One region of the Weissella sp. MSCH1 genome, then DNA from elsewhere that is predicted to be linked to it. Evidence: riboswitches for the same ligand, from Rfam matches in the RefSeq annotation. Region 1 holds a riboswitch; the other holds the start of a gene.

What was found. A riboswitch is a leader RNA that binds a small molecule or an ion and turns the genes downstream of it on or off. The one in region 1 is predicted to bind thiamine pyrophosphate.
Region 2: linked by a shared signal. The riboswitch ahead of thiM (hydroxyethylthiazole kinase) and the one ahead of ACJ28U_RS11940 (ECF transporter S component) in region 1 are both predicted to bind thiamine pyrophosphate.

What each region holds. Positions count from the first base shown of each region.
Region 1 is NZ_JBJMBA010000047.1:16,735-27,806, reverse strand. Features, by position in the region: gene ACJ28U_RS11990 (DUF4097 family beta strand repeat-containing protein) at 1-720, opposite strand, end outside; gene ACJ28U_RS11985 (DUF1700 domain-containing protein) at 725-1,345, opposite strand; gene ACJ28U_RS11980 (PadR family transcriptional regulator) at 1,351-1,659, opposite strand; gene ACJ28U_RS11975 (hypothetical protein) at 1,818-2,408, opposite strand; gene ACJ28U_RS11970 (Nramp family divalent metal transporter) at 2,538-3,926, opposite strand; gene ACJ28U_RS11965 (universal stress protein) at 4,244-4,729, opposite strand; gene ACJ28U_RS11960 (DUF1456 family protein) at 4,842-5,354, opposite strand; gene rbsK (ribokinase) at 5,410-6,330, opposite strand; gene ACJ28U_RS11950 (aldo/keto reductase) at 6,414-7,406, opposite strand; gene ACJ28U_RS11945 (ribose-phosphate pyrophosphokinase) at 7,465-8,439, opposite strand; TPP riboswitch at 8,563-8,651, shown strand; gene ACJ28U_RS11940 (ECF transporter S component) at 8,759-9,325, shown strand; gene ACJ28U_RS11935 (ABC transporter ATP-binding protein) at 9,327-10,739, shown strand; gene ACJ28U_RS11930 (energy-coupling factor transporter transmembrane component T family protein) at 10,732-11,072, shown strand, end outside.
Region 2 is NZ_JBJMBA010000022.1:982-12,053, forward strand. Features, by position in the region: gene ACJ28U_RS00950 (hypothetical protein) at 1-27, opposite strand, end outside; gene ACJ28U_RS00955 (hypothetical protein) at 48-254, opposite strand; gene ACJ28U_RS00960 (hypothetical protein) at 350-508, opposite strand; gene ACJ28U_RS00965 (hypothetical protein) at 519-953, opposite strand; gene ACJ28U_RS00970 (ROK family protein) at 1,020-1,892, opposite strand; gene ACJ28U_RS00975 (hypothetical protein) at 2,031-2,438, opposite strand; gene ACJ28U_RS00980 (SDR family NAD(P)-dependent oxidoreductase) at 2,510-3,334, opposite strand; gene ACJ28U_RS00985 (hypothetical protein) at 3,344-4,006, opposite strand; gene ACJ28U_RS00990 (hypothetical protein) at 4,088-4,864, opposite strand; gene ACJ28U_RS00995 (IS1096 element passenger TnpR family protein) at 4,976-5,578, shown strand; gene ACJ28U_RS01000 (TenA family protein) at 5,774-6,379, opposite strand; gene thiE (thiamine phosphate synthase) at 6,376-7,035, opposite strand; gene thiD (bifunctional hydroxymethylpyrimidine kinase/phosphomethylpyrimidine kinase) at 7,032-7,835, opposite strand; gene thiM (hydroxyethylthiazole kinase) at 7,832-8,593, opposite strand; TPP riboswitch at 8,668-8,763, opposite strand; gene ACJ28U_RS01020 (hypothetical protein) at 8,868-9,077, shown strand; gene ACJ28U_RS01025 (hypothetical protein) at 9,188-9,361, opposite strand; gene ACJ28U_RS01030 (MetQ/NlpA family ABC transporter substrate-binding protein) at 9,615-10,445, opposite strand; gene ACJ28U_RS01035 (MetQ/NlpA family ABC transporter substrate-binding protein) at 10,467-11,072, opposite strand, start outside.

The DNA of each region.
Region 1 (11,072 bases):
GTCAAACCCTTGGGCTGTCAAATAACCGCTCTCCGTTTTAATGGCCATCCCAGGTGCAGTCACCCCTTGCAAAACAACTTGGCCGTTTTCCGCCGTAACATCGCTCGTTTCCGTTAAGGCCGTATTGTTTAGCTTTACCTGACCATTATCAGTTGTGATATGCGCCGACTTCAGGGTCACATTCTGCAGACGCGTTGCCCCGTTTTCTGATTCACTTTTCACTGTGTCGCCGGTAACGTTCTCCAAACGAATCCCACCATTATCATTGCGCAAAAGTGATTGCGTCACAGCCAAGCCTTTCACTGCTATGCCGCCATTTTCACTCGTCAAATCCAATTTATCCAGTTTCACCCCATCGGGCACCGTAATCGTGACAGCCGGATCATAACTCATCGTCGTCATCACATTATCCTGGTCCGTGGCGTGGACAGTCAACACGCCATCACGTAATTGTGTACTCATGTTTGCATCAATGGTTGTCATCTTGACGCGCCACTCTGTCCCGCGCTTGATTTCAACATAGTTATTATCATTCGTCACGCGAAGCTGTTTAATATCGTGACCTGTAAAAGTTTTGTTGATATGCTTAATTTTGACCACCTTGGGACCATCATGCCAAGCAACATTCAAATTGGCACCGCTCATGTAGCTACCCGCCATCATCACGCCACCAATCGCCATCCCAACACCACCAATAATCAACGTGTGCTTTAACTTCATCACTTTACCCCTCCGTTACTGGTGTGTGCTTCTTTGACAAGAAACGTCGACCAATCCACTTCAAAAATGTCACAAACATCTCAAACAACGCTTTCGTCACGGCCCAAACTAGCGGCGTGAAGAAAATAACTGCCGCCGTCAAAGCAATGCCTAAGCCCATGTAGAAAATGCCAGTCCCAACGGCTTGCGTGAGTACGCCGATACCAAGTACAAACATGAACAAACCACCAGCTAGCGCCCCAACGATTCCCATATAGATACCAGCTAAAATCATCAGAAAAATAGCTAACACGCTCATAATACCAACCACTACGACGATGGCCAGTGGAATCAAAATTGGTGAGGCAAATAGACCGAGGACGATCAACACAATCATCATTGTCAAATTCTTGGTACGCTTACCTGCTGGCGCATCCTGCGCAACATCGTTATCTGACTCGATAAAATATTCCACTTTTAACGTCCGGGCAAATTGCTTAGGTGAACCATACTTCGCCACAATTTCATCTGTTGTCAGCCCCGCATCCATCATTTGCTCTTCATAAAACTGCAAGAGTTCGTCGCGTTCATCTGCCGGAATGCCTGACATATTTGCTTTCACTTCTGCTAAATACTCATTAACCATATCGCCTACTTCTCCTCCAATAGTGAATTAATTGCTTGGCGGAAATTGCCCCAGGCCGCCTTAATTTCTTGTAAATGTTCTTGCCCTGTTTCGGTCAGCCGATAATAACGCCGGATGCGCCCTTCAAACGGCTGATCATACGTCTCCAGGTAACCATCCTTCTTTAAGCGTCGTAGAACTGGATACATCGTTGATTCACTGACACCCAATAAATCCTGCATCGCTTTGGTAATAATATAGCCGTACGTATCTTCCTTAGCTAATAACGCTAACACAGATCCGTCCAGCAAAGCGGTTGGTACTTGAATGTTCATCACCGCATCTCCTTTGTTTTATATAACACTATTTATCGTATAGCATTATGTTATATGAGATATAATGCTATGTCAAGAATAAAGCCGCCAGCAATTCTTATTACTGACGGCTTTATTATTTTTATTTAGTTTGAATAAGACACTGGTTTCAAATTATCTTATCGCCGCTCAAGTTTAATCAGTTCCAACGTCGTCATGATGACCTGCCCCTTCCGAAGCTTCGTATTATAGGACTGCACATACATACCATCTTGCGAATCAGTCCCCATCATTTCATTAATAAAACCTTTTTTGGTGCTTACTAAATTACCAGAACCTTGTACAGCAGTAATCTTATACTTACCAGGTTTAATATCTTTACCCACCTTATACACACCCGCATGTAGGTCACCTGACTTAATCGCCTTGCGCTTGGTTACCGCTTCAAAATGAGCCGTAACCCCACTCAAAGAAATATTAACCTTTTTCTTCAAATCCAAAGTATAAGACGAGACATACATATCAGTACCCGCATCTGCATTAGGATCACCTAAAATGACATTAATATCACCTGTCGAACTTGTAAAATTCCCACTTGTCCCATTAGTTGGCGTGACAATGTATCGACCAGGTTTGATATCCGTTCCGACTGTATAATCACCTGCAGTCAAGTCAGTCGTCTTGCCGGCAGCGCTGACAACTGTCAACGTGCCAAAGACTGCCGCCCCAACAGCTAATACGATTAAAAATAATTGACGTAATTTCATCATTTCAATCCTCCCATCTGAATGTACGTTCAGTATAGGAAGCCTTTATGAAGATTTATCGTTCGGTGCTCAAAACGATAAAATCCCACAAAAAAGCACCTCAATCCGAAGACTGAAGTGCTCACTTAATGTTTATAGCCAGTTCGCAATAATTTGAACGACCAATTGAATGTTCAAACCTGTTAGCACGATAAAGACCAACCAGGCTAGAATTGTCATCCACTTCGGGTTAACGAAATCTTCCCCCATCACCTTCTTAGATGATGTAAACAAAATCAACGGTGCCATGGCAAATGGCAAGGCGATTGATAGGAACACCTGTGAGTTAATCAACAACGTATCCAACTTCGCTTCATCCCCACCATACATCAGCGTAAAGGCGATGACTGGTGCCAAGGCTAGTCCACGGGTAATCATACGACGAGCCCACATTGGAATCTTCAAACGCAGGAATCCTGCCATGACAACTTCACCAGTTAGCGTACCCGTAATCGTTGAGTTTTGTCCTGATGCTAACAAAGCGACCGCAAACAACGTTGACAAAACCGGTGATGCAATCGCACCAGCAACCGTACTATCTGACAACGCCGTGTACATTTGACCAAACGTCCCAACTGAATCACCATGACCGAAGAACAATGATGCTCCCAAAATCAACAACAATGAGTTAACAACAAAGGCCAACGTCAATTGGATGTTTGAATCCCAGGTCATGAAGCGCACCGCTTCCTTCAATTCAGCCTTGTTTTCACGGTTGATCTTACGTGTTTGTGAAACTGATGAGTGCAAGTACAAGTTGTGCGGCATCACCGTTGCACCAACAATTCCCAAGGTCATCAGCAATGGTGAATCAACACCCTTAGGTGCATGTGTGCTAACGGCTTGTAGCTGTGGCACATAACCACCTAGCATTGCCACGATATCTGGATTTGATGACACCACCAAATAACCAAAAATAAACAAGATAGTCAAAATCAATGTAATGACAATTGCTTCGATTTTACGGAAACCAAAACGCATCAATAATAATAGCAAAATAACATCAAATGCCGTTGTCAAAACAGAGGCAATCATTGACCAACCAAATAGCAAGTGCAACGCAATAGCCCCACCAATAACTTCGGCAATATCCGTTGCAATCAAAGCTAATTCAGTCATAATCCACAATACAAAGCCACCTGACTTTGATGTGCGGGCGCGAGTAGCTTGCGCCAAATCTTCGCGCTTCACCATGCCCAACTTACCAGCCATGTATTGCAACATCATCGCAATCAATGATGAGACCAACACAACTGACAAAAGCGTGTAGTGGTAGTTCGCACCACCCGCTACTGATGTCACCCAGTTACCCGGATCCATGTATCCGACCGCAACCAGTGCACCGGGCCCTGAAAAGGCCCACAATTTGCGCCAAAATGAACCGTTCGTTGGCACTTCAACTGAACCATTCACGTCGCCTAGACTTGCGTCAGCAGTTGCATCGCCAACGAAGTGCTTCTTTGTCATTTCTTCCTTAGACATGACAACCTCCTATGTACGAGAAAAAGTCGTAGTGAGGAGGGTTCCCCAGTGTACTATTCACTTTTTAGTTAATAGTGCTAAACAAATTTCATAAAGGATTTCGTCCAACTAACCCTGTTAGTTGAAGGCTTATGACTTTCGCTTAACCGGGGCTCCTCACCCGCAAGTGCTAGTATACAGGTGATATTATGCATAAGCAACCCTATTTTTTCACATCTGTCAAAAATAATTCAATAACGTGAATTATTCTAGTTTTCTTAACAAAAAATAAGCAGAGCACTCATGCTCCGCTTACAAATTCTTCATACTTTAGTTGCTTACTTGGCATCAACAGCTGTGTCACACCGCGCAATCATTGACGACACTTTGGCGTGACGGGCCACATAAACAGCTTGTGAACCAAGCGATTCCCAGAATCCCTTCTTTGAGTGGGCCCCGATAATAATCAAATCCGCCCCAATCTTAGGCGCCAAGATGTCAACTAAGACTTCACCAGCCCGTTGCCCACTATCGTAGACCACTTCAACCTGCTTCACGCCATGTGACTCCGCATACGCCTTGTAACGATCAAGATTAGCAGCCAAATTGTCTTGCATCATTTGCACCGCTGGCAAATTCAACACATCAACCGCCGACAATTCACCCAATTCCAGAATTGATGCAATGTACAACGTCGCATCGTCCTCAATTGCCTGGTGAATCGCATTGGCCAACGCCACATGTCCTTGTTGTGACTCATCGACACCAACCAAAATCTTTTGGAAATGCATTGGTTCGATATTCAAGTTCAAGTCTTCTGTCATAGTGATATCCCCCATATCTATTGTTATGGGCTCAGTATAGCAAATTGGGTCAGTATTTTCCGTGCCGAACCCTTGAAAAAAGCTGGATACCATTGGCACCCAGCTTCACAAATTATTCTGTTTTACCCGCTTCAGCGTTATCACGGAAAGTTATGGCCATTCCTGCTAATAATTTACGCATAAATTGGTCACCAACAACCAAATATTTAGAATGTCCTTTGCGACGTAGCATCGCCCCGACTTCCCCCTTGGTGACTGTAAAGCCATCGGCCGTCCAAAAATCAAGCAAGTCTTCGTTTGAATAAGTCATCGCAATCTTCAACTTTTTGATCACAACGTTATTAATATCATTATCACGTTGCATACTGTAATCAGGCTCAATTGGATTACCGTCTTCGTCCTTCTTCACACCACGTTGCGAAATAATCAGCCCATTCATAAAGACTTCTAAGTCATGCCGACTCAACTTTTCATCACGTGGTGTATCCGGTTCTTGCTTCGTCATGATGTCTTGATACTGTTCCTTAGTCATTTTCAGACCACCCAGTTCAAAAATTTTAATCATGTCAGCATTCTTAATATTAAAAATAAAGCGGATGCGACGCACAATATCGTTATTATTCATTACAAATCTCTCGTTTCGATTGAAAAAGGCTGGGACTCACCCAGCCTTTGCAAGCTTAACCACGTGAGGCATTCACTTGATCAAGCGTTGGAATTGATGGTTGTGCACCGGAACCTTGGACCGTAATAGCTGCCGCTGCATTTGCAAAGCGCACTGCATCTTCAACATTACGCATGTCGGCGTCAAGCTTCGTTGTTAGCGCACCGATAAACGTATCACCAGCCGCCGTTGTGTCAACTGCTTTAACCTTCAACGCCGGCACAAAGCCATTTTCACCATCAGCCATGTGGAAGTACGAGCCGCGTTCGCCAACCGTAATAATCACATTTTTGGCACCCATTTCTTGTAAGCGCTTGGCGGCACTTTCCATTGACAGGTCATCAGTTACTGGAATACCCGTAATAATTTCGGCTTCTGTCTCATTTGGTACTACTAAATCAGTCAGTGCCAACAATTCAGCTGGAATATCCTTGGTTGCTGGCGCGGGATTCAGCACCGTCATGACATCAGCAGCCTTGGCCGCTTTAAATGCGCTCAGTGTGGCAACCATTGGCGTCTCAAATTGGGCAATCAATACGTCTGACGCTTTAATCGTTGCATCGGCTGCAGCAACATTTGATTCATTCACTTGGCGGTTCGCACCACCGAGAATCAAAATGGTGTTGTTTGAGTCAGCCTCAAGCATAATGTATGCAGCACCTGTTGCAACACCTGATAGTTCAGCCACATGGGCTGTATCAATACCATCCGCCTGTAATGCATCTAGTAATAGTTGCCCGTTCTGGTCATCCCCGACGGCGCCAATAAAATTAACGTCCGCACCTAACCGCTTTGCTGCGACCGCTTGATTGGCACCCTTACCACCAGGCGCCGTTGAGGCATCATCCATTGCCAACGTTTCACCTTGTTGTGGCAAGTGTGGAATGTGCAAAATGGTATCCGCATTCAACGAACCCAATACAGTAATCTTCTTCATCACCAATGTGCTCCCTTATTTCTAGTCAATTTAGTATATCAAAAAAGATGGCCACTTGGAAAAGCGACCACCTTTCTTATCAACTACTTATTGTTCAAAATGGCATCGATCTTAGCCAATTCTTCCGCAGACAAGGTCATGTTGTCCGCTACCTTCACGTTGTCCAACAAGTGATCAACTGAAGATGCCCCAATCACGATTGATGGCACGCGCTTGTCACGCAGCAACCAAGCCATCGCCAATTGGGCCAACGTCTGACCACGGTCAGCAGCGACCGCATTCAAAGCGTTCAACTTCGCAACCGTTCCCTCAGGATCTTCCTTAATGAAAGCATTCGTGCGGTGCAACGGCATATCAGCTGGGAAACCATCCAAGTAGCGATCCGTCAACAAGCCCTCGGCCAATGGTCCGTATGCAATCAACCCGGCATGGTGCTTATCCAATTCGGCCAACATATCCGTCGTTTCTGCTTCACGATTGAACATGTTGTATGACATTTGGTTACCAATGAATGGCGTGTGCAACTCATCGAAAATCTTACCAATTTCAGCAACTTGTTCCGTGGTGTAGTTTGAGACACCAACATATAGCGCCTTTCCTTGGCGGACAATTAAATCGAGTGCCTCAGCCGTTTCGCGCAAATTTGTATTTGGATCCCAACGGTGTGCGTAGAAAATATCAACATAGTCCAGGTGCATGCGTTGCAATGACATATCCAACGCTGCCGTCAACGTCTTCTTACCAGAGAATTCACCCAAAGGACCTGGCCACATGTGGTAACCCGCCTTGGTGGTAATCACCAATTCGTTACGGTATGGCTTCAAATCCTTTTCGAAGACAGCTCCGAAAGTCTCTTCGGCTGAACCATCGGAAGGCCCATAATTAGAGGCGTTGTCAAATGAAAAAATACCATTATCAAACGCTTTTAACATCACTTCACGTGAGTTAGCAAGTGGCTTTTGGTCACCCAAATTACGCCACAAACCAAATGATAGCGCTGGCAAAATCAAGCCAGAATCAGCCACACGGCGGTATGGCATCACATCATAGCGATTATCAGCTGCTGCATAAACCATTGTAAATACCCCTCAATGTTCATTTTATTGCATGTTATTTCAATACCATCATAACATATTATAATTTGGCATCTGGATTATTCCGTGACTTTAGCAAGATATCCAACGGACGATTTTCATGGATGCGGACGATGGCGTCAGCCAACAATGGTGCGACTGATAGACGCGTAAACTTCGCACTCTGCTTTGCCTCTGGCATCAACAATGTATCCGTGAAGATGTAGTGGGAAATATTCTCGTCGGCTGCCAAGCGTTGGGCTGAATCACCCGATAAGACGGCGTGCGTTGCCACAACGAAAACATCGGTTGCCCCGTTTGCTCGCAAAGCGCGGGCTGTCATTTGCACACGGCGCCCCGTATCAACAATATCATCGACAATAATTGCCCGGCGACCGGCAACCTCACCCACAATCGCATCTGGCGATTCGGGCGTCGTCATCGCCACGTTGTCATTTACCACACCCCATGGGGCGTTCACCAAGTCAGCAAACTTGCGGGCACGCCCAGCACCGGTGTGATCCGGTGACACGACAACCAAGTTTTCCAACATGTTGCGACGATAGAAGTAATCGGACAACAGCGGTGCCGCTTGCAAATGATCAACCGGGATATCAAAGAACCCTTGCAATTGGTCAGCGTGCAAATCGACAGCCAAAACGCGATCGATGCCGTCCATTTCAAGTAATGAAGCCACCATCTTGGCCGTAATTGGCTCACGCGACTTAGCCTTGCGGTCTTGACGTGCGTATCCAAAGTATGGAATCACCACGTTAATATGAGCGGCTGAAGCACGTCGAAGCGCATCAACAGCAATCATAATTTCCATGAAGGCATCATTCACCTCTTCAGCAATTGGTGCCACAATATAAATGTCATCACCACGAACACTTTCCAACACACGTTCGTAGATTTCACCATCAGCAAAACGCTTGATATCAATTTGACTTAAAGGTTGATGCAACTCATCTGCCACTGCTTCAGCTAACTCATGGTTAGCTGACAGACCGAACAACTTAATTTGGCACTCCTCCACGGGTGAATTCCTCCATTTTTCATTCAATATCTATATTCTATCAAATATTCAGTATAATTTCTCTGCTTAACTCACCAGCTAGTTGCATTGTACCTGCCAAGCCCCTATACTTACTTTAACGAATCAAACAAGCTGGGGTGCCAAGTGGCTGAGATGATACCCATAGAACCTGAGCAGGATAATGCCTGCTAGGGAGCTTGGTTTGTTTACGACTTAAAGTAAGCGAACCCCAGTATTGCCAAGACGGTTGATACTGGGGTTCTTTTTATTTTCCGAAGCTTTGGGCGATTCGAATTATATGAACGGGGGTTTGCACGTTATGCAAACAGTACAAGAACACAAGCGCGGATGGGCGCTACGTGATGTTATTTTTCTAGCCATTATCGCGATTTTCTTCGGGGTTATTTATCAGGTTTGGGGCGCGTCTTATTACGCCTTAGCCGCAATTCCAGCGCTCAAGCCATTCGCTAACGATATGACAATTGGGGTGTGGCTGATGGCCGGTCCATTAGCCGGGGTACTCCTTCGCAAAGTTGGCGCAACCTTGATTGGTGAAGTGTTGGCGGCCGTCGTTGAGATGCTCCTCTTCTCAAGTTGGGGTGCTGCTACTTTACTCTACGGTTTTGTTCAAGGAATCAGTTCTGAGCTTGGTTTCACCTTAACTGGCTACAAGAACTGGGATAAAATTGGGCTGACACTGTCCGTGATTACCAGCACACTGATTACGTTTGCTTGGGACTTGTTCAACAGTGGCTACTTGGCCTATAAGCCTGGCCTATTGATCGCCTTGTTCATCATTCGTTTGATTTCAGTCGGCTTTTTCGCCGGTATCCTTGTTTACTTGATTAAAGTCCTTGTTGAAAAGTCAGGTTTATTAAAGCGTTAATATGACAACATTAGCAGTTAAAAACTTTAGCTTTGCCTACGATACGGGCCAACGAAATATTTTAAACAATATTTCGTTTTCACCCGTTGCCGGCAGTTTTAATTTATTAATTGGCCCCTCTGGTTCTGGTAAGTCAACGTTGTTAAAAGCGATGGCGGGCCTGATGCCTAAATTTGGTGGCATTGTCACCGGTGGCCAAATTTTGTTAGACGGACAAGACATTCAACCCGTGGCACCTTTTGAACGCGCCAAACGAGTGGCCATGCTATTTCAAAATCCGGATCGCCAATTTGCGATGCGGACCGCTCCTGAACAAATTGCTTTTGCACTTGAAAACATCCAATTACCGGCTGAACAAATTCAAGACCGGGTGGCCGATGTGATGACCCGCTTAAATTTGACAGCCTTTGCTGAGCAAGATTTGATGACCCTATCCGGCGGCGAAAAGCAACGCGTTGCCTTAGCCACCATTTTGGCCATGGATAGTGACATTATTCTACTCGATGAGCCATTTGCAAATGTTGACCCACAAGCACGGCAAACGTTACTGCATGATTTACAAGTTCTCCAGCAAACGCAAGGTAAGACAATTGTGATTTCAGACCACGATTTGTCGGGTTACGCTGAGCTTGTTGACAATCTCTACGTCTTGGAGGCCACAACCGGCACACTGCAGTCGGCGTCATTAACGTGCCTCACAAACCTGGCGCCAGTTGTCCCTTTCGTCGGGCAACCTAACCCGGCCGGTGACTTGGGTTGGCGCCAATTACACGTCAGCGTCGGTGAACGAACGTTACTAACAGGCACAACATTCACCGTACCCAGTCAGCAAATCGGCTTGATTTCCGGGGCAAACGGCATTGGTAAGTCCACCCTATTTAAGGCACTGACCAAACAAATTTCAGCAACCGGCACAATTACATGGGCCGAACAAGATACGCGCAAAATCAAAGCAAAAGCCTGGGCAAAACGCGTGGCTTTGATTTTCCAAACAGCCACTGACCAATTCGTGACCATGACAGTCGCGGAAGAATTGGCTTTGTCACAACGTCAGACTGCCTACCCTGATTTTTGGACGGCTGAACGCGTGGCTGATGCGGTTGCCCAACTCAATCTAACCAGCGTGATGGATCACATTGTCTATCAACTATCAGGGGGTCAGCAGAAAAAACTACAAACCTTGGTCATGCTAATCATGGGACAACCAGTGCTCCTCCTCGATGAACCCTTAGCCGGTCTCGATCAGGATTCTGTCCAGGCAGTCATGACCTTGTTACAAACGACCGTGCACGCGACCCAGCAAGCCATTTTAATGATTTCACACCAACGACAAGGTTTGGCAGACTTCATAGACTATGAACTGGTTTTTGCTGAACAGCAACTTCGTTTAATTGGAGGTTCAGCACATGCCTAAATTGAATCCAACGGTTTTACTCGTCATTATGATTGGAATTGGCTTTCAAACAGCCTTCGTTAAATCAATCACGATGAATCTAATTGTAGCTGGGGTGACGTTACTTTATTTGCTATTAGCTGGTGTTAAATGGCGGTATCTCGGGGTAATGTTCGCAATTTCACTCCCACTTGCCTTTGCGACATGGGTGTCATTTATCGCCTTCGGTACAGGGAACCCCACCCATTTGGCCTGGGTCTATGCCACTCGCTTATATGCCTACCTCTTCTTGGGCGGGGCATTAACACTAACCGTCACGGTGAAGGATTTATTGTTTAGTCTCCACCGGCATGC
Region 2 (11,072 bases), on a different contig from region 1:
TGTAACTGTCGTAAATTCGTAATACATCAATGTCCTCACTTTCTGAGTTAGTTCGCCAGTGATGTAAAAATACGTCCAATCATCTTAACCATCGTACCAAATACATCTTTACCTAATAGTTGAAACCGAGTACCCATTGGTAATTGTCGGTTTGTCTTAAAGAAACGGAACAAGCCACCAATTAACCCAATTACTAAACCAGCTAATGCTAACACAATAAAAATCAACACAATTACTTGCAAAATCATCATCATTTTTCTATCACTCCCTTTAAGTCTCTCCATTATACCAACAGATTAAGGCATAAAAAATAGGCAACTCGATTAACAATCAAACTGCCTCGTCATTCTTATTTCACTTTTGCGGCGTAATAACCTAACAGTAGCGCTACGAACACAATCAATGCCATGCGCCGATTATCATGGTATAAAAACATATCGACCAACGCATAGACAAACAGTGCAACCGCAGCAATGGTCATGCCCAACTTTAACGTACTCTTTTTCATCTCGTCTCGTTTACCCTTCCTCAGCATAGCGAATTGTTGCATCACGGAGGTAGCTCGCAAATTGTTGATGACCTACCTCATACTCAAACGCATCTTTAAAATCCGCAATATAACTTTGCCGAATCGTTGGGTGCCCCCAAGTTGGGCGCCAGTCTAACCGATAGATGCCATCCGTTAGTAGCACGTCATAACCCGGAAACGCCATCCGCAACACTGACAATGTTTTATCCGTCACTGGAAACTGCTTCACAAGGAGCGGATGCGCATTGGTGGCGGGGTCAACTGTCTCAGTCATCGCAACCGCACTATCAGATGAGCCAATAAACACTAATCGGCGTGACGCATCGGTCATAAACGTACCGTCCGTTAATGAAATACCATCAAAGACAGCCGCCTTCAACAATTCCGGTCCCCAAAATTCAATCACCTGTTGTTCATCCTGCATACCAAGTGTGCCTCCTAACGCAAAAAACCTGACCATCATTGATCAGGTTTTCATTATAGCGTGAATTTAAACTAATGTCTTGGCCAAGTAGAAGCTACCTAAAATACCAGCGTCATCCCCATTACCCGCTCGAACCAAGTAGTCGTCTAAGTTCGGCACCGCCAAGTAATCTGACAATTGTGCTGCAAACGACTTGCGGACAAGCGACATCAAGACATCGCGATGTGGCACACCGCCGCCAAAAATGATTTTTTCTGGTCGCAAAATCGTTGTATACGTCACAGCCGCCTGAGCCAAGTAGAATGCCTCAAGTTGCCAGGCTGTGCTGTCATCATCTAACAAATTAGCGGGTTGACCCCATCGTTCAGCCATTGCCGGTCCAGACGCGACACCTTCTAAACAATGATCGCCGTGGAATGGACAGTGTCCTTTATACGTGTCCATTGGGTGCTTATTCACCATAATGTGGCCCGCTTCCGGATGCGAAATACCTTGCAGTAATTGACCATTGGCTACAATGCCGGCGCCAATCCCCGTACCAACCGTCAAATACAGGATGTTATCGTTTTCCTGACCAGCGCCTGATACGAATTCGCCCCACGCTGAACCGTTCACATCCGTTGTCCAATAGTATGGTATATCGCGCCATTCAGTCATGGCGCCCAAAAAGTTGTACCCCGACCAACCACGCTTGGGCGTTGCCAGCACATAGCCATATGTGCGACTGGCTGGATTAACATCGATTGGTCCAAACATTGAAATACCAATCGCAACAATATCCTGATATTGATCGAAAAACGCTTGAATCTGACTCATCGTCTCAGCTGCGTACGCCGTCGGAAAACTTTCCCGTGCAACAACCGTCTCTGGATGTGCCGCATCGGCCACGGCCACCACAAATTTGGTACCGCCACCTTCAATTGCCCCTAATAGTGCCATGATTATCCCCCAAATTGATATCATTTTTACCTGTTAAGCATAGCACAAATCGCCCTCGGATGTAAGCGCTTTCTTGGTGTGTTAAAAAGAAAAGCTGTCTCGGTAGCGTTGCCACCAAAACAGCCAAATCAATCACCCTTATTTTATCTGGGCCATAACTTCCGCCCATGTGATGCCTTGACCATACAAGTCATCGTAATCAATTGTCTTGGCATCGGCTAAATCAACCCAACGTGCTTGGTGATTTAACTCGTTAACGATGCCCAAAAATTTATGTCCGTTAATGGTAACAATGCCCTTAGTATTAAGGTCAACACCTTCTGGCACAACATTGTCCGCCTGATACACGCGCCGGTAACTTGGCCGCACGTGCGTCACCGATACGTCCTTCGTTGTGCCATCGTCATACCAATCGTTGGGGTCATAACCACTTTGCGCTGTTACAACTGCCTTTTTCTGCTTGAAATTTGCGTGCGACCGGCGCCGTAACACTTCAAACAAAGTAAACGCCACCGCGGCCACAATAATTAAAATGAACTCAATCATGATAAGCCTTCTATATCTTAATATAAATCTACACGAAAATTGTAGGCTCATTCTCTTAGAGATTCAAGCTATTAGGCTAGATAATTCGCAACTGCGCGCATTGACGCTTCCCATAAAGCTTGGCCATCTTGCCCGTCGATATCTTGGTTCTTCACCTTCAGCAGGTGGTTACCGTTATAAACGGCACCATCGGTAAAGTCGACTCCCGGTGTACCCAAAGCTAACTTAACCAGGCGTTGCGCACTCTTGGCTGGGCTAATTGTTCCCAAATATTTCAGTGGTGTCTGATAGAGCCAACGCATCACAGTATTCGATTCACTCGAAAAACTCGTCCGGACGACTCCCGGATGAAACGCAACCGCATGCAATTGTCCTGGATAACGACGCACTAATTCGCGGGTGAATAAGATATTTTCGTACTTCGCATACCCGTACGCTTTTTCCGACGTATAGCTTTGGACCACGTTGAGATCATTAACATCAAATGGTGCCCCAAACAAATTAGCCGCGATACTTGACGTTGCGATGACTGTCGCGTGATCCGCCACCAATTTATCGAGCAACAGTTGGGTCAATAAAAAGGCGCCTAAGTGATTAACCTGAAACGTCTTCTCGAAACCATCGGCTGTTAATGTGCGCTCGCCCATGATACCGCCGGCATTATTCGCCAGCACATCAATATGATCATACTGGCGTAGCTCGTTTGCCAGACGTTGCACATCGGCAAGTTTGGTAAAGTCCGCCAAGTGGTATGGCATCTTAAGTGCGTTTGCAACAGCTGCCGTCTTCGCTGGATTCCGGCCAACAATGACAACCTGATGTCCTAAGCCAACCAACGCTTGCGCCGCTGCAGCACCAATACCATCACTACCACCAGTAATTACGATTGTTTTCATGAGTATCCCCTATCGTTTTGAACGCTTTGCCTCGTCAATAGCTTCTTCAATTGCCGTAACCATGACGGCTTTTTTCATATTAATCTGCTTTGACGACCGCACCTGCTTAATCTTAATTTGCTTGGTCAAGTGCCAACGCTCCGTTGTTGCTGTATACAGACGCTTGCCGTTGTTATCCGTAATCCGATAACTAGTTGCGAATAAATGGAATGGATTCCGCCGCGATTGGCCAACGACATCCCCTGCTTTATCCAAAAACTGGTACTGATGGAAGAATAAGGCCCACACCTTTTCGCGCAGCGCGCCATCATATGTACCGTCGGCCGTCGCAAAGACACCGCCACGTGCGATTGACAACGCCAATAGTCGCCGAGACTGGTGTTCACGGTAAGCCACGTCACCAGCTGGCGTCTCAAGCGCCAACGTATCACCAAACGGGTGCCAAAAATCGCCCGTCAACGTGCCAACTGATTTACCCGCTACCCGGACATCGTACGACGTCGATAACCGGAAGAATTTCTGCACCAGCGTCACTTCTTGGGCTTGTTCCAGCGTTGTGTCTAATTGTTTAATCCGTTCGGTTGCCTGATCAGCCGCCTGAACGTTGCTAGTCGTGAACAGTATCATCGCTACCACAACTGCCAAACTTAATCCTAGTCTTTTCAATTGCATCCCTCACAATCTGATTCGCCTACCAGTATAAGCATTTGCAAATGAAAACACCATAACAAACGCTATGGTGTTACCGGTTATTTAATCTTGCTGATCTGTTACGTCATCAATCAACTCAGTCATTGGCAACAATTTCAAACCTGGATCGGCCACTTGCAGACTAGCCTTAAAAGCTTCGACTTGTTCAGCCACTTGTTGCAGAACGCTGTCATATTCACCTTGTAAGCCTGACACTTTAAATTGCTTGCGGGCCATCAGTTGTTGCTGAATCGTTTCGGCAGCCATACCAATACCAGCAACGGCGGCATCGACCGCCAAACCTTTCGCAACGCCCGAACCCCGTTTCGTCGTCCCCGTGCTGTTAGTTTTCTTACGTAACTTAGCTGCTTGTGAAATCGCCATTTGCCCCGCTTGCAACACAACTGCTCGCTTAGTTGCGTTGCTAATCGACTTTCCGGCCGGATTAGCTGCCAACTTCACGTAGTTGGTTGGCGTCACCACTGATAACTGCACGTCATGCACCAATTCCGCATCAAATTCAAACTGTTGCGTCGCTTCATCGGTCATAAACGCCACGACCATATTACGCATGGCTTCATTAACATCTGCCACCAATTGTGTTTCAAACCGGTGCGCCACAATGTTGAATTCACTCGTCGAAATTGTGTTTGCTTTATACAATTCTGCTAGCTGTGCAATCGCGGCCCGCCGACTTTGCTTCATCGCTTTGAACGGCAAGGCCAATTTACGATTAATCGTCATGTTTAACCGCGTATCCGTCGCCCGTTGTTTTACATCATCACCCAAACGCTGAGCGCCTCGTTTTACCGCCTGCAGATTTTCTGTCAACTTTGCCATGTTCAATTCCCCCAAATTGCTTTACATTCATTATACCGGAAATTTGGTGGCGACCATACATCCTTCACCCAAACTTGTTACAATGAAGTCACTACGAAACGAGGTACCGTTATGATTATCAAAGCAACGTTAGCCGACCCTACATTACCTGAAATTTCACGATTAATACGGATTCCCGAATTCCGCCAAATGGCCCAACTACACAAAGCGCTACAGCTAGCGTTCGGGCTAACTGATTCGCATCTGTATAAGTTCGACGGCGGCATTTACTACATTACCAACGACAAACTCGGCATTGCCGACGACAAGCTTAAGCAAAAGCAACAACTGAAGCATTGGGATGAGCTGTCTCAATTTGAACAACAACCTGATTTCCGCCACAAAACGTTAAAGATGCCCGCCGTCTTATTGATGGACTTCTTTTCCAACTTAACCCACGCAACGTATGTCTACGATTTTGGGGATGACTGGCGGTTTGACTTAGAGGTCGTCGACATGGAGGATCCATATGAAGAAAATCCAGCGATTAAGGTGCTGGATGTCCAGGGACCCGATCTGTTAGAAGACGGACATATCGAGTTTCCAGCCTTGGTGATGGCTGCTTACGAGGAACCCGAAACGATTCTTGACGGGAGCGCCCAACTGGCTTTCACAACCCCGGAAACAGCCAATTACAAGCTCTTTCTCGCAAAACTTTATGATTATAGTTACTAATGACACCCAACCGCACCGTTTATCAATGGCGCGGTTTTTATTATTACGATTTTTTACCAACGTCGTCACCATTTAGGCCCCCCCTCCGAAACTGTTAACCCTGTTGCAATTCCCCGATAAACGACAAATGAGGCACCGGCGCACCGGTACCTCACAAGATAGTTTTATTGTAGCATGAAAAATTTTGTTCAGCAATTAATTTTCAGCCATTTGCCAAAATGTCAGTTCGTGCTGATACGACGTTGCGTATATGCCCGCGTAGTCAATTGTCGCTGATTGGCCTTGCTGTAAGAGTTGTGCCACAGTTGTCCAGCTCCAGGTAACCGCGCTTTGATAAGCATCCCCCACATAGTACGCCACCCAGTCTGTGTACCCACTGGGCGCTACACCTGCTTGGGCTAATTTTTGCGCAATCAAACCGTACGATTCGGTACAGGGTAATAACGCTAACATACTAGCTAACGGATCACCTAGCTGCACCGTCTGATCAAGATGCGCCAAATAGGCCAAATTATGGGGTGCCGGATCAATCTGATGATAACGATCACTAGGTTGCAACCCCAAATGAGCATCTGCCTCATCAGCTGTCACAACAGCTCGACGCCGTAACGTCGGTGGCAATTGTTGCATCGTTTGCGCAAGTAACGCCTCAAAACGCCCCACGTAATGGGTATCTTGGGCAACATAGTAATCCCGGCTGGCCTGGCTTAAGTCACCCGTGCGAATACCTTGCACGAACGGAGTCGCCATAATCTCCGTCAACCATTTTGTTTGAATTTGTCCGAGCTCTGTTTGCTTCATTCTGCCATCCCCCATAAGCTGGTCATCTCCTGCACTACCGTCGTAGCATCAGGCGCCTGACTGAGCAAACTGACCACCGCGACACCATCTAGACCCGTCCGAGCAAGCGCTGGTAACGTCGCAAGACTGATACCACCAATCCCGACCGTTGGTAAACGGTGTTCATTATGTGCTAACACGGTCGTTAAACCGGCCAAACCCAACGGCTCGGCAGCATCCGCTTTCGTCGTCGTGGCAAAAATTGGCCCGACCCCCAGATAATCCAGCCCGACCACTGCTTGTGCGGCCTGCATTTCAGTCACATTACGCACCGACAGACCGACAATCATCTCGGGCGGCGTCTCCGCAATCACCGTCCGAATATCACGGTCATCTTGGCCAACGTGAATGCCATCTGCCCCGATTGCCAGCGCAAGATCGACATCATCATCAATAAAGAAGCGGACATTGGCGGCCTTGGCGGCGGCTTGCAATCGACGCGCTAACGGCAAACGGGTGACCGAATCTGTCAGCCCAGCCCCTTTTTCCCGGAACTGATAGGCAGTAATCCCGGTTTGCATTATCGCGACAATCTTGGCTTCATATTCCGACAAGGTCAATGTTGGAAAGTCCTGTGAGCCAGCTACAAAATAGCGTTGTAAGTCATCTTTATTCATCCCGTCACCCAATGATTCAATGGTCCGTGTCCATGACCGACAGCAATTGTTTCTGAAATCGCTGCTGTCATAAACCGCTTGGCATCTGGCATCAACGCTGCTAGTGTTTCACCTTTAGCCAAATGTGCAGTGATATACGCCGATAAGGTATCGCCAGTGCCGTGGGTGCGGTTAGTTGCCACCCGCGGCGCACGGAGCCAGAACCCCGTCCCGTCGGCTAACGCAACATAGTCTGCCACTTCATCTGAGCGACTGTCAGCCAAATGGGCACCCTTTAGGACGACATTCGCTGGTCCAAGGGCCCGTAAATCATGCGCAGCCGCCACCATCGCGGTTTCCGACGTAATTGGCCGGTCAAGTAATACACTCGCTTCCGCTAAATTAGGTGTCATCACCGTCGCCAGTGGCAGTAATTCGGCAACCAACACTGCCACTGCGTCATCCGTCAGTAATGGCGCGCCACCTTTAGCGACCATGACTGGGTCAACCACCACAAATGGGATTTGGGCTTGTGCCAAATTATCCGCCACCGTTTGGACCCGTTCCGCATCAAACAAAGCACCTGTTTTCACCGCTTGAATCGATAAATCTGCTAACACACTATCAAACTGGGCAGTCACAAAATCGGCTGGGGTGGGCAAAACAGCTTGTACGCCCAACGTATTTTGCGCGGTTAAACCCGTGATAATCGACGCTGCATACACGCCTTGGTTATGAAAGGTTTTTAAATCGGCATTTGCACCAGCGCCACCACTGGCATCAATGCCCGCAACTGTCATGACTTGTGGCACGTCAATCATGCAATCACCTCCGCTTGGGTCAATTGGTACAGTGCATCAAATAAGGTCGCAACAAATGTACCGGGTCGATTTGGGCCCTGCGCAGTTGCTTGCTCACCAGCCTGGCCCAGCACTTGTGCAGCAGTCTCACCAGCCAACAGGTAATCATCGGTCACGGCGACAAACGCGCCAACTATGCCACTTAACATATCGCCGGCACCGACATTCACCGCCAACAACGGTGAATTAGTTGTCACCTGGCGGGTTGATTGGCCATCGGTAATCACGTCAATAACGCCTGTTTGCACAATCGTGGCGCCCGTTTGTTTGGCTGCGGCCACAGCATTTGCCACATGGGCGTCAGTCTCATGGGCATCAATCCCTTGACCGGCCACGGTTACCCCGGCAAACCAACCAATTTCGGCCGCATTGCCTCGAATGACATCGACTTTAATCATGTCTAGCAAACGCGTCACAAACTGCGCCCGGTACGGCATCCCCACCGCCACCGGATCCAACACGACGGGTTTGTGTTGCCGGTTGGCTGCTTGCCCAACTGCAACAAATAGTGGCCAGCGGGCTTCCGATAAGGTACCGGTATTCAACACGACAGCATCGGCGATGGCCACCAATTCTTCGGCTTCGGCCACCTCATCGGTCATTAAGGGGGATGCCCCCAATACATTAATTGCATCGGCAACCCGTTGCATGGTTACCAAGTTCGCCACATTTAATACCAGTGGCTGTTGTTCACGGATATTGGTCAATAACGTTGTCATCATTCCTCCTAGAAACTAAAAAAATCGGCCAACCCGCGTAACAAAAAACGGATCGATCGATTGGAAAGACATTCTAGTCGGTCTACCATCTTCCCTACGCAAGTCTTAACTCAACAGGTTCAAAGGGTCCGGTTTCCCGTCTCAGCCAAATGGCTCCCCTAGTGGTGAATATTCAATTCTTCTTTAGTCTAGCAGAAGTTGCGCAAAAAACAACCAACGCTTTGCTGTTGTACTAACTAATTTTTTGCTAGACTGAGCATAAGGAGGCGGTATCATGACACTGTTTTTGGGGATTATCATGCTCGGACTCGGCTTATTAGAAATCGTGCTGTCAAAACGATCGGTCAAAATCTATGAAAAGGTGGCCCGTCCGACTGACTCACCATTTAAACTACTGGGGTTTGGTTACGGTTTTTACATTGGCATCGTCATTGCACTTTTGTCACTCGGTCCCATCATCACCGGAATTATGCAACTTATTTAACAATTAACAGGCTGACCTAGCGTCAGTCTTTTTTACCGGCGCAATAAAAACCCGTCAGCCACCACAGCCAACGGGTATCCCGACGTATCACGGCGCACACTAATCCCAAATTAGTGTGACGCAGCCATTCCATTGTTTGCATCGTGCTTATGCGACGCCACCTTTGCTGACACCACGTCAGCAACATCTTCATCATTCTCTTCAATCTTAAAGATTGTCTTGTAACCAGCAAATGAAACTGCTGCGGCAATCAAGCTAAACAAACTAAATAGAAATGTCATCATGATACGAACCCCCTTAATATCGATGCGTTCCTTTTTCCCTTGTCATTATAATAACCCCCTAGCCCCTGTATTAGCGGAAATGGTTGCAAATTGGCCTAGTTTGCGACAGTTTTAACAATCACTGGCCATTCTCAGCCAAAACAAGCCGAATTCAGCTCAATCCCGGGACATTCCTTACTTTTTAGCACAAAAAGAAGCGACCTAACACAACCTTTGTGTCAGCTCGCTTCATCATGTGCCGGATTTTCCGGATTTACTTCAAATTCCAAGCGGCATACTGTGAATTGCCAAACAACTTTTTAATTTCAGCCTTTGTTTCGGCTGTTTGGTATACCTTCACAATTTGCTTATACACCTTCTTATTAGCTTCCGTCTTACGGGCTGCAATCAAGTTAATGTACGGATCAACATTTTTCTTCAAATTTTGCGTTAACAAAATATCCTTGTCCGCTAACTTGGCATCGTGGGCAAAGTTACCGTTTATCACCGCTGCATCCGTAGTCTTCAAGGCTGAGACAGCTTGACCAGCGTCTACTTCCTTGATGTGCAACTTCTTGGGATTCCAGGTAATATCCTTCGCCGTTGGATCGGTCACCTTGGTGTTGTACTTGATCAACTTGGCTTGCACCAGGACATTCAAGGCACGTTGCTCGTTCGTCGCATCGTTTGGCACCGCAATTGTGGCCCCTGACTTGATGTCACTAAGCTTATCGGCTTTCAACGAGTACAACCGCATTGGCACAATCACCGTCTTACCAATCGACGTCAACTTGCTACCCATTTTCTTATTCTGATCATCAAAGAAAATCTTGGTTTGGAAGGCATTCAAATCCAAACTCCCATCGACCAATGCCTGATTTGGCTTCACATAATCATTGAATTCCTTCAACTTAATCGTGATGCCATACTCTTTCTTGGCGCGTTGCCCAATATTTTCCCACAATTCGCGGGCCGTATCACCAACCACACCCACTGTGACCGTCTTATTATCGGCTGCCAACACACCTTGGTCTTGGGCGACGACGCCAACCCCGGCCGTGACCAACGCACTAGCCACTAACAAACCCAACTTCACTTTATGCATAAAATACTCCCTATTAACTGTTTACTTCAACGTAATATCCCAAGCTGGTAGCTCGGCTTGACCCCATTCAGACTTCAAGTAAGCCTTGGTAGCCTTGGTCTGGTAAGCCTTCACCACTTCCTTGTAAATCTTCTTGTTTGCGTGCTTCTTTGACGCTGCAATCACATTAATCCATTCAGCTGACTTCTTGTTAACCGGCTCAACATAAATGGCCGAGCTCAACTTAATCTTGGCTTGTTGGGCGTAGTTGGTATTAATGACTGCGCCAGCCTCTGACTTCAAAGCCGTTGGTGTTTGTGCAGCATCGACTTCCTTAATCTGCAAGTTCAACTTGTTCGTCGCAATATCCTTCACCGTTGGCAAGGCCACATCCTTCAAGGTGATCAACCCGGCTGATTGCAACAGAATCAATGCACGAGCTTCATTCGTGGCGTCATTTGGCACCGCAATACTGTCACCCTTTTGGAAATCCTTAGGTGACTTGTGCTTCTCAGAATACAAGCGAATTGGCGTGATAATCGTCTTACCAATTGCCTTCACAGAATTACCATTAGAGTGGTTCCAGTTGTCAAGGAAGTAGTAGTGTTGGAACGCGTTCAGGTCCAACGAACCATCTGCCACCGCCTT